Regions from separate parts of the Agaribacillus sp. DX54 genome, predicted to be linked through region 3. Evidence: riboswitches for the same ligand, from Rfam matches in the RefSeq annotation. Region 3 holds a riboswitch; each other region holds the start of a gene.

What was found. A riboswitch is a leader RNA that binds a small molecule or an ion and turns the genes downstream of it on or off. The one in region 3 is predicted to bind thiamine pyrophosphate.
Region 1: another riboswitch for thiamine pyrophosphate. It lies ahead of AC04NP_RS24335 (class I SAM-dependent methyltransferase); the one in region 3 lies ahead of thiS (sulfur carrier protein ThiS).
Region 2: another riboswitch for thiamine pyrophosphate. It lies ahead of AC04NP_RS16240 (carboxypeptidase-like regulatory domain-containing protein); the one in region 3 lies ahead of thiS (sulfur carrier protein ThiS).
Region 4: another riboswitch for thiamine pyrophosphate. It lies ahead of AC04NP_RS12325 (class I SAM-dependent DNA methyltransferase); the one in region 3 lies ahead of thiS (sulfur carrier protein ThiS).

The regions. Positions count from the first base shown of each region.
Region 1 covers NZ_JBXEQE010000031.1:32,466-34,665, reverse strand. The annotation lists gene AC04NP_RS24340 (AIR synthase-related protein) at 1-258, opposite strand, end outside; gene AC04NP_RS24335 (class I SAM-dependent methyltransferase) at 260-967, opposite strand; TPP riboswitch at 1,036-1,137, opposite strand; gene AC04NP_RS24330 (DUF6671 family protein) at 1,296-2,162, opposite strand.
Region 2 covers NZ_JBXEQE010000014.1:136,582-138,781, forward strand. The annotation lists gene AC04NP_RS16235 (AAA family ATPase) at 1-530, shown strand, start outside; partial or broken gene pnuC (nicotinamide riboside transporter PnuC) at 1-24, shown strand, start outside; TPP riboswitch at 553-651, shown strand; gene AC04NP_RS16240 (carboxypeptidase-like regulatory domain-containing protein) at 847-1,815, shown strand; gene AC04NP_RS16245 (DUF6687 family protein) at 1,829-2,161, shown strand; gene prmC (peptide chain release factor N(5)-glutamine methyltransferase) at 2,164-2,200, opposite strand, start outside.
Region 3 covers NZ_JBXEQE010000043.1:17,346-19,545, reverse strand. The annotation lists gene thiC (phosphomethylpyrimidine synthase ThiC) at 1-1,015, opposite strand, end outside; gene thiS (sulfur carrier protein ThiS) at 1,114-1,317, opposite strand; TPP riboswitch at 1,418-1,509, opposite strand; gene AC04NP_RS27645 (hypothetical protein) at 1,498-1,770, opposite strand; gene AC04NP_RS27640 (hypothetical protein) at 1,891-2,049, shown strand.
Region 4 covers NZ_JBXEQE010000009.1:114,422-116,621, forward strand. The annotation lists gene thiM (hydroxyethylthiazole kinase) at 1-521, opposite strand, end outside; gene AC04NP_RS12325 (class I SAM-dependent DNA methyltransferase) at 530-1,234, opposite strand; TPP riboswitch at 1,303-1,399, opposite strand; gene AC04NP_RS12330 (FecR family protein) at 1,724-2,200, shown strand, end outside.

The DNA.
Region 1 (2,200 bases), on a different contig from region 3:
AAAACCGGTGGTCGCCATATCATTGGCCATCAATTGTACCGACAGCCATGCCGACTCCCGCAATCCCAGCGTGGGGATCAGCGAAAGCGGATCGCTTGTCATGGCCATAGCCAACCCATTGGGTAATTTCACAACAGATACATCCACGCCATATTCAGGGCCTACCTTTACTTCTTGCCTGTTCGCCCCCAGGCCAGGATATATCAGGGTCTTAAAGAATTCGTCATCTACTTTACCTGCTTCCGGAAACGATGCCATGTCAGTAGCTATCTATTTTTTTTACATACAATCCAAAAAAATCACCATAAGGAAGGTGCCATTCCTGAACAGGAAACCACTTGGGCAGACCGGTGCATGTCCACTTGATCATATATTTTTCTCCGGCTAATGCCTTTTCAATGAGACCTGTAAGTTTAGCAGGCGTATAAAATCTTGCGGAAATGTAAAATGGGTTTTTCCCAAAAAGCTGCTGGGCCCTTCTGCGTATCAATTTAGGGGAGTTACGGTTCATCATGCCAAACACGATTCCATGTCTCCCCACCCGGGCAGCTTCCCGGATCACTTTTACCGGATCGCGATAGTATTCAAAAGTGGTAATGAAAGCTACGGCATCAAAAGTATTATCTTTGAAAGGCATGTGATGAGAATCACCCATAACCAAATCCCCATCAAAAAAATGCGCACCCTGTGCCAGCATAAAAGGGGAAATATCACCCCCTGTGGCCTCAATACCTATCTCCTTCCACCACCGGGTAAAACGGGTGGTACCACAACCGAATTCCAGCAGTGTCTGAATATTTTTATCGCTTCCGATCAGGTCGGCTATTACCTTCTTCTGCCATATTTCAGCGCGTTTATAGCGGCCTTCATACCAAAGCTCGTAAGTGTCGGTATATTGTCTTTGGAAAAACCATTCTTTACGGTTTTGCCATTCTTTTAATTCCGGGGTGATCAGTTCAAAAGCCATGTTACTATCAGTTTAACAAAAAAACCGCATACCCTGATCTTAGAATATGCGGCTTTGCAGACTTAGAACCTTAAAACTGCCACATTCCCTTCGCTGGTATTATCCAGATCAGGTTTCCGGGTATTATCTCAGCCTTTTCCTTCAGGGAAAAAGCACCCCGATGCGTATTTAAAAAAACCACTGAAACGTATGATTACACCTCTCCGGGTAATCTTTTGTGTTTTCAGAGTTGGTGACAAAGATATAAAACATTTTCTTTTAAAGTTGCTTAAAGGTTTTAAATCGGTCTCCGGTTTTAAAAATTTTCATGGTTGAAGTGGTCTTTTAGTCACGGATTACACCGGTCACAATATTGCGGATCTGCTTCTTGTTTTTGGTTGGGGGCGTTTTCTTCTTTGGTGAACTGGCATTTAACGCAAGACCACACATGGGCCAGGGGCAATTGTGTAGGCAACCCGCAAAATCCACATGGCAATCCGGGTTTGGTGCCGGTGACTGCAAAACCCGGTGTACCACACTGCGGGCAACAGGAATTGATTTTATTCACCAATTTCCTGGCTGCTGTTTCAATTACCGCCATCCTGGTTGGGTTATACATCGCGCGCATGTCTGTTTCCAAATAAGCCCTGCCATATTTTGATATAAGTTGTTCGTAGATCTTCTTCAAACTATCCCAGTCCGTTATCCCTTTGTGTATGTCTTCCACATGCTCTTTTTCCATGCGAAGGACCAAACCATGAGAAGGGAAACCTGCCTTTTCGGCAAATTTCAGAAGTTCTTCCTCAGACTTTACTTCCGCCCCATTATAGTTGGTTTCAACACTTAGCTCCCGGGCGGCAATTTCCAGGTCATTTTTTTTGTCCAACAGCATAAGGATCTCATCATCGGCATGTACAAAAAAAATAGCCGGGTGCATGCCAAAGGAGCCCTCACTGGCTATGGCCAGGTCGCAATTGGTTAATGACATGGCCATTTGACATTTATTTCTCAATGTGGTAAAGGGGTCGTCTTTCCGCTCCGTTTCGCCGGTAAAGGTGCCTAAAACATCGGTGTCAAAGTTTTCAGGAACAAAACACTTTACACCAAGGGCCGATTCCACCAAAGGTGCGATGGCTTTTTCCTTTTCATGCTTTGTCGCAATCACCAGCTTTCTATTGGAAAACAGGCTTTTTATCTTGTCGGTGCAATCAGGCATATTTTTATTTCTTGTCATTGATCAGCTAAAAATGTCAC
Region 2 (2,200 bases), on a different contig from region 3:
GAAACACAACAGCAGGCAGCCTGATCAAAGTAGCCATTGTAGGCCCCGAGTCTACGGGTAAAACCACGCTGGCCCAAAAGTTGGCGGCACATTTCGACACACATTGGGTGCCGGAATATGCCCGTGAATACCTCGACCGTACCGCTGGAAAGTATGAGCCATCCGATTTGCTGGAAATTGCAAAGGGGCAAACCACACTGGAAGACCGGCTGGCCGGTAAAAGTAAAAACCTGTTATTTTGCGATACCAATCTCCTGGTGATCAAAATCTGGAGTGAGCACAAGTATAAGGATTGTCATCCCTGGATATTAAACGAGATGGACTCCCGGAAATATCACCTGCATATGTTATGTGATGTTGATTTACCATGGACCGCAGATCCCCTTCGGGAACACCCAGATTTGAGAGATTACTTTTTCGAACAGTACAAAAACGAACTTACCGACCTGAAAATCCCATTTCAGGTCATAAACGGAAATGGTACCGAGCGTTTTAGTAAGGCGGTCAATGCCGTGAACAATTTGCGATAAAAAATAAATTTTCTACATTTGCCCTGATGTACAGGGGTGCCTGATTGTAACAACGGCTGAGATTATACCCTATAACCTGATCCGGGTAATGCTGGCGAAGGTAAGTATGTTTTTCGCAAACCGTACGCATGGTATTCATTCCTGTCAAAATTTAATGGTTTTTTAAGGGGTGCCAACCACGGCTGAGATTATACCCAATCATTCTCCGGTCAAAACGGGGAATCACCTGATCCGGATAATGCCGGCGTAGGGAAAGGTAAACTGCTCTAACAGGTTGTTCTGCCTTAAAGTATGTTTCACTCAATTAAAAAACTACATGAAAAAGTTTGTTTTATCAGTAATTTTGGGCCTGGGATGGCAGATAATTTCTTGTGCCCAATTTAACATTACCGGTCAGATACTCGACGACCGGGGGCAGGGGCTTTCCGGAGCCAATATTTGGCTTGAAGCCACTAATAAAGCGGCTGTTTCCAAGGCAGAAGGGGATTTTCAAATTACCGGAGTAAGGCCGGGAAACTACCAGCTAAATGTTTCTTTCGTAGGGTACAACACCTATCAGCAGCCTGTTTCGCTGAATCGGGATGTATCTTTGGAGATCCGTCTGAAGCCTCAGGTGGTCCTTACCGACGAGGTAATTGTGACCGCCACACGTGCTTCGGACAAAACGCCTGTTACTTTTACCAATGTGGATAAAGAAGATATCCAAAAACAGAACCTCGGACAGGATATTCCCTTCCTGCTCAATCACACCCCTTCCGTGGTTGTCACCTCCGATGCAGGTGCGGGAATCGGGTATACCGGCATAAGGATCAGAGGAAGCGATCCGACACGAATCAATGTGACTATCAATGGCATTCCCTACAACGATGCGGAGTCACAAGGCACCTTCTGGGTAAACCTTCCCGATTTTGCCTCCTCTGTGGATAATATTCAGATTCAACGGGGAGTAGGCACTTCCACTAATGGTTCAGGCGCTTTCGGAGCTTCGCTCAATGTGCAAACCACGACTTACAACCCCGATTCTTATGGTGCCATAGACAATTCTTTCGGGTCGTTTAATACCCGTAAGCATACGGTGATGGCAGGCACCGGACTGATCAATAACCGCTTTACCTTTGATGCGAGACTCTCAAGAATAAGCTCCGACGGCTTCATCGACAGGGCCTCTTCCGATCTGAAGTCCTACTTCCTCACAGGCGGGCACCAATTTTTTGATGGCTTTATCTTTAAAATTTTAGTTCGCAAGAGAAACGGGGTTATGGATAACCCTGTTTCTTACTTATAATCACATGCCAAACATGAAACAATTCCTTCCTTTTGCAGTATCAACCAGCTATGACGAGGTCCTGGCCATAGATTGCTTCGCTAAAAATGCTTTCAACCTTTCGCACTGGCGGGGAGCTCCCAAAGTGACAGACATTCATGACGACACCAGCGCCCAGATAACTATGCATGCTATTGAAAAAAACCTCCCTCAGACGCAATACAAGTACGTTACTTGTAACCACTTCGATATAGATGGATTCCTGGGGGTCTGGTTCGTTTTTAATCCTGTTACAGCCCTGCAAAACAACGCCTTAATCAAGGAAATGTCGGTTGTTAATGAAAAGCTCAAGGCTGTATTTGCCTGAAGTCACCTTTTAACACCTTTTACAATACGGTCTTTCGAT
Region 3 (2,200 bases):
CGATTCCCGTCACTCTTTTGGCCGTCAGTGGGACATATTTCAACCTTACCCCGGCGTGGATGGTGAAATAACTCACCCCCTGTTCCGCTTGTTCGATCAAAGTGTCCCTGAATAGTTCCCAGGTGAGTTCTTCCGCTTTTCCGTTAACTTTTTCCAGGGCCTGGTAAATGGGAACCGTACCGATCGGAACCGGAGAATTCCTGATAATCCACTCCCGGGTTTCGTGGATATTTTTACCGGTAGAGAGATCCATGATGGTATCGGCGCCCCAGCGACAAGCCCAAACCGCTTTTTCCACCTCTTCTTCAATGCTCGAGGTCACGGCGGAATTTCCGATATTGGCATTGATCTTTACCAGGAAATTCCTGCCTATGATCATGGGCTCACTTTCAGGGTGATTGATATTATTGGGGATAATGGCCCTGCCCGCAGCCACTTCCTGGCGAACAAATTCGGGGGTAATCCATGTTTGAGGCGTGTTGGCCCCGAAACTGTTCCCCGGGTGCTGAATGCCCGAATCCTTCAAGGTTTCCATTTTCTGATTCTCACGAATGGCGATGTATTCCATCTCAGGGGTGATTATTCCCCTGCGGGCATAGTGCATTTGGGTGACATTCTTCCCGGGTTTTGCCTTCAAAGGGTTTCGAATATGAGCAAAACGCAGGTGGTCTAGTGAGTGGTCACTCAGCCTCTTTTTGCCATATCCGGAGCTTAATTCTTCTAATGCTTCCACATCGCCGCGATCGGCGATCCACTTTGTTCGGATGGGCTCGATGCCCTTTTTTACATCAAATTCCTTATTTTGATCGGTGTAAGGGCCACTGGTATCATACACCGTAACAGGGTCGTTTTTCTGCACTTTTCCCGTTAATTTGTTAACCGTATCCGATAAATGGATCTCACGCATGGCCACTTTGAGGTCATGTATTTTGCCTTTCACATAGATTTTTTTCGAAGCAGGAAAAGGGGTGCTGGAGATCACTTCTTGTCGGGGTATTTTATTGGGCTTTTTCATGGATATTTTATCATTTAAGAATTTTCAAAAATTCAATTGCGCAGGAAAATCAGCGATTGGAAGAGCAGAAATATTTTCTTTCTCTTCCAGCCTCATGCTTATCCTCCCTGGGTGGCGGTAATGATGGTAACTCGCTGATCTTTTTGTAAACAGAAGTTCACCCATTCCGATTTGGGCACTATGGTATCATCTACTGCAATAGCAATCCCTTTCAGGGTGTTTACCGAAAGGATCTTAATCAGTTCATGAATAGTGGAACCTGTAGCTACTTGCTTAATTTTGTGGTTGACTATAATTTTCATTCCTAGTTTCATTTTTAGACTCCAAGACATCATTGAAAGACTCCGGATAACAGAATCATCAGTATACTTCAGGAATGATAACAGGTAGATTAATTATAGCCTCATTGAGGCAACTTTTTCCTTCGACAGTATTAACTGTATCAGGTTCAAAGAGTATGATCTCAGCCCGTACGGGCACCCCTAAAGTAAAGTTGACACCAAGGTAATTAATTGATCACTGGATACCAAATATTCCAGGGGAGAAAATTGTAAATACCCGGAAAAACAGTGTCCCAGTAGCTCAAAGTTGCCTGCCTGCGTATCCCGCTCTTTTCCCTGTCGATAGGTAAGTTTAGCTTGCTCTTTAGAACCTGTAATAACACAGATCGAGATCTCCGCAGATAAGGGCATATTCCTTCCCCCAATATCCCCTGCATCCGCAGGGTGTTTGATGGTTTCCCACCCTTTGGACATCAGTATGATGTGCTACTTCATCCGACCTGTAAAGCCTCGATAGCCAGTTCCCATGCGTGGGAATCGGGGTTTGCAGTCTCGCATCCTTCACTCTATGTCTCACGGTAAACGGGCTTGCGAATGGCTCATGCTTTGGGGTACGACCTCGCGCATAACGGACTTTCACTCTCCGAAATATTTGGTGTCTTCGATACCAGGCTCTCCATGCCGGGCACACACATATGGCTCGAATGGTCTACTGATAATTTTGAAAAAGGGAAAAAATCATTATTATATTGATAAATTCCAAAATGACTTGGATTAGTTGATATGAAAAGATTTATTAAAAAGTGGATTATAGAAATAATTTGGATTCTTGGGAATCTCGTATTGATTCTGAAGTATTTTATTGATAAGTTAACTGTTCGATGCGAACCATGTATTGACGTTA
Region 4 (2,200 bases), on a different contig from region 3:
ATATAATCTGATTCTCCACTGATTACGACAACTGCCCGGGTAGATTGGGCCAATAATTTGGCAGATTCGAGCGCAATATTGCCCGAAACCGTACTATCGACACCTTTTGTGGCAACATTTGAATCGCACAGGGCCATTATTTCCGAAGCGTTCCCCCTTATGATGGTTGGCCTGCACGCTTCAATGATTTGCCGGGCAACCTGTGTTCTGTAGGGGGTTGCCCCCACACCTACAGGGTCGAAAACTATGTCTGTTGCGTCTGCTGTCGCTTTTTTTCCTGCCAATAGCATGGCATCTACCCATTTTTCACTCAAGGTTCCCATATTTATTACCAATGATGATGCAATGCCTGCCATAGCTTCAACTTCCTCAACCGCATGGGCCATTACCGGTGAAGCACCTATCGCGAGAAGAGCATTGGCGGTGTTGTTCATTACCACATAATTGGTAATATTATGAACTAAAGGTGATTTTTTATGCACTTTTTGTAATGCTTCAATGATTTGGGTTTCTTTTATCATACTGATATTTATTTTTTAAATGCACAAATGGCTACGTAATCTCCGCAATCATAGCCTTCAATGGGTTGTTCAACTTCAAGGTTGGAGTATTTCGGGTGTTTTGTTAAGGTTTGGGCAAATTTGAACCCTTTAAACCCTGCTTTTTCCAAAAGCTTAATTTTTTCATCTGTTGTTCGCCAGTTTGCTGTTTTTACAAATTCTATGGGGTACGGATTTTCGGGATGCATACCTGCTAACGACGGGTGATCCCAGGTATCGACGGCTTTGGCCAGGTTGTACATGATAGCATAGGAGCTTTCTTTAGGAACATCGACCATTACTACCTTTCCCGCTTTTTTTAAGGAGGCAAAAGCTTTATGTACAACGCTTTCTAAATCTGTTATATAACTGGGCGTTCCGTTAAACAAAACGGTATCGTACTTCTCAATCCCAAAATCAGCCTCCTCGGCGGTTACTACTTCTACACTCATCCCTCGTTTACGGGCAATTTCAGCCATTCCAACAGATGGTTCTATGCCGTTTTTAATTGCGATATTGAAATCTTTTTTCAATATCGATTCAAACAAGCCGCTACCACATCCAACAGAAAATACTTCACCCGGATTTTCTAAAAAGTGTGCCACTAAATTTACCTCGGATTGTAACAAATTGGTATTGTCGAAAAACCAGGAATCATAGGCATCTGCATATTTGTCAAAACTAGTATTATCCATATTTAATAAAAATTAAAAAAGCCATTTCGTTCTTTGCGAAATGGCTTATGTGAAAATAAATTATGTTTAAAATTCAATAACCATTTCCCTACGATGTAATTACACATTTCAGGTTCAAGGGTATAATCTCAGCCCAAAATATTCAAGGCACCCCTAATAGTATTGATGCAAGTATACAAAAAATTGTTTGCTTGTGTTTCATAGTTGCACGGCAGATGTGCTCGATAGCATGGAAAAAATAGGGTGTTGACAGCTAAAAAACCCATAGCCACTCCTGTTTTTGAGCTTATAGCCCCGTAAGGTTCACGGGAGTGTTGGGCGTAGGCCAGGCGTTGTATAACCCGGAGGCTTTCTGATAAAATGATAAAATAAAGTCGATTTTTCTACACTTAATTAAATTTTTCATAAAAAAAAGAAAAACACTCGGTAAAATTTCAAAAAAAATCACTCTTGGTATAAAGTCGATAGTATCCTCAAAACAATAACAGTATGGATTATACTTTATTCAAGGTGGAAGATTTTGTGTCTGATGAATACTTTATTAAGTGGGTAAAAGCGCCGACCGAAGAAAGTAATGGGTTTTGGTTATCCTGGCTTTCCAATAACCCTGATCAAAGACCGGTAATTGAAAAGGCGAAAGAAATGGTTCTTCTTTTGGATATTGAAGAAAAATATCCGCCTGAGGGAAAATTTCTGGAAGTCTGGGAAGGCGTGATCCGTGCTGATGACTCACACCAATTGCCCAAACACCCACAGCGACATACATCACATGAGAAACATCTGCCAACCCACGAAAAGGCAAAACACCAAAAAGGTTTCAGAAAATGGCAACTGTGGAAATGGGCGGCAGCCATCGCCTTTTTTCTCCTGTCCACTTATCTGGTTTATCTGCATCTGACTGATTATGGTATGACCAAAATACAGACAGCCTATGGGGAATCAAGTACGTTTTTCCTTCCTGACAGC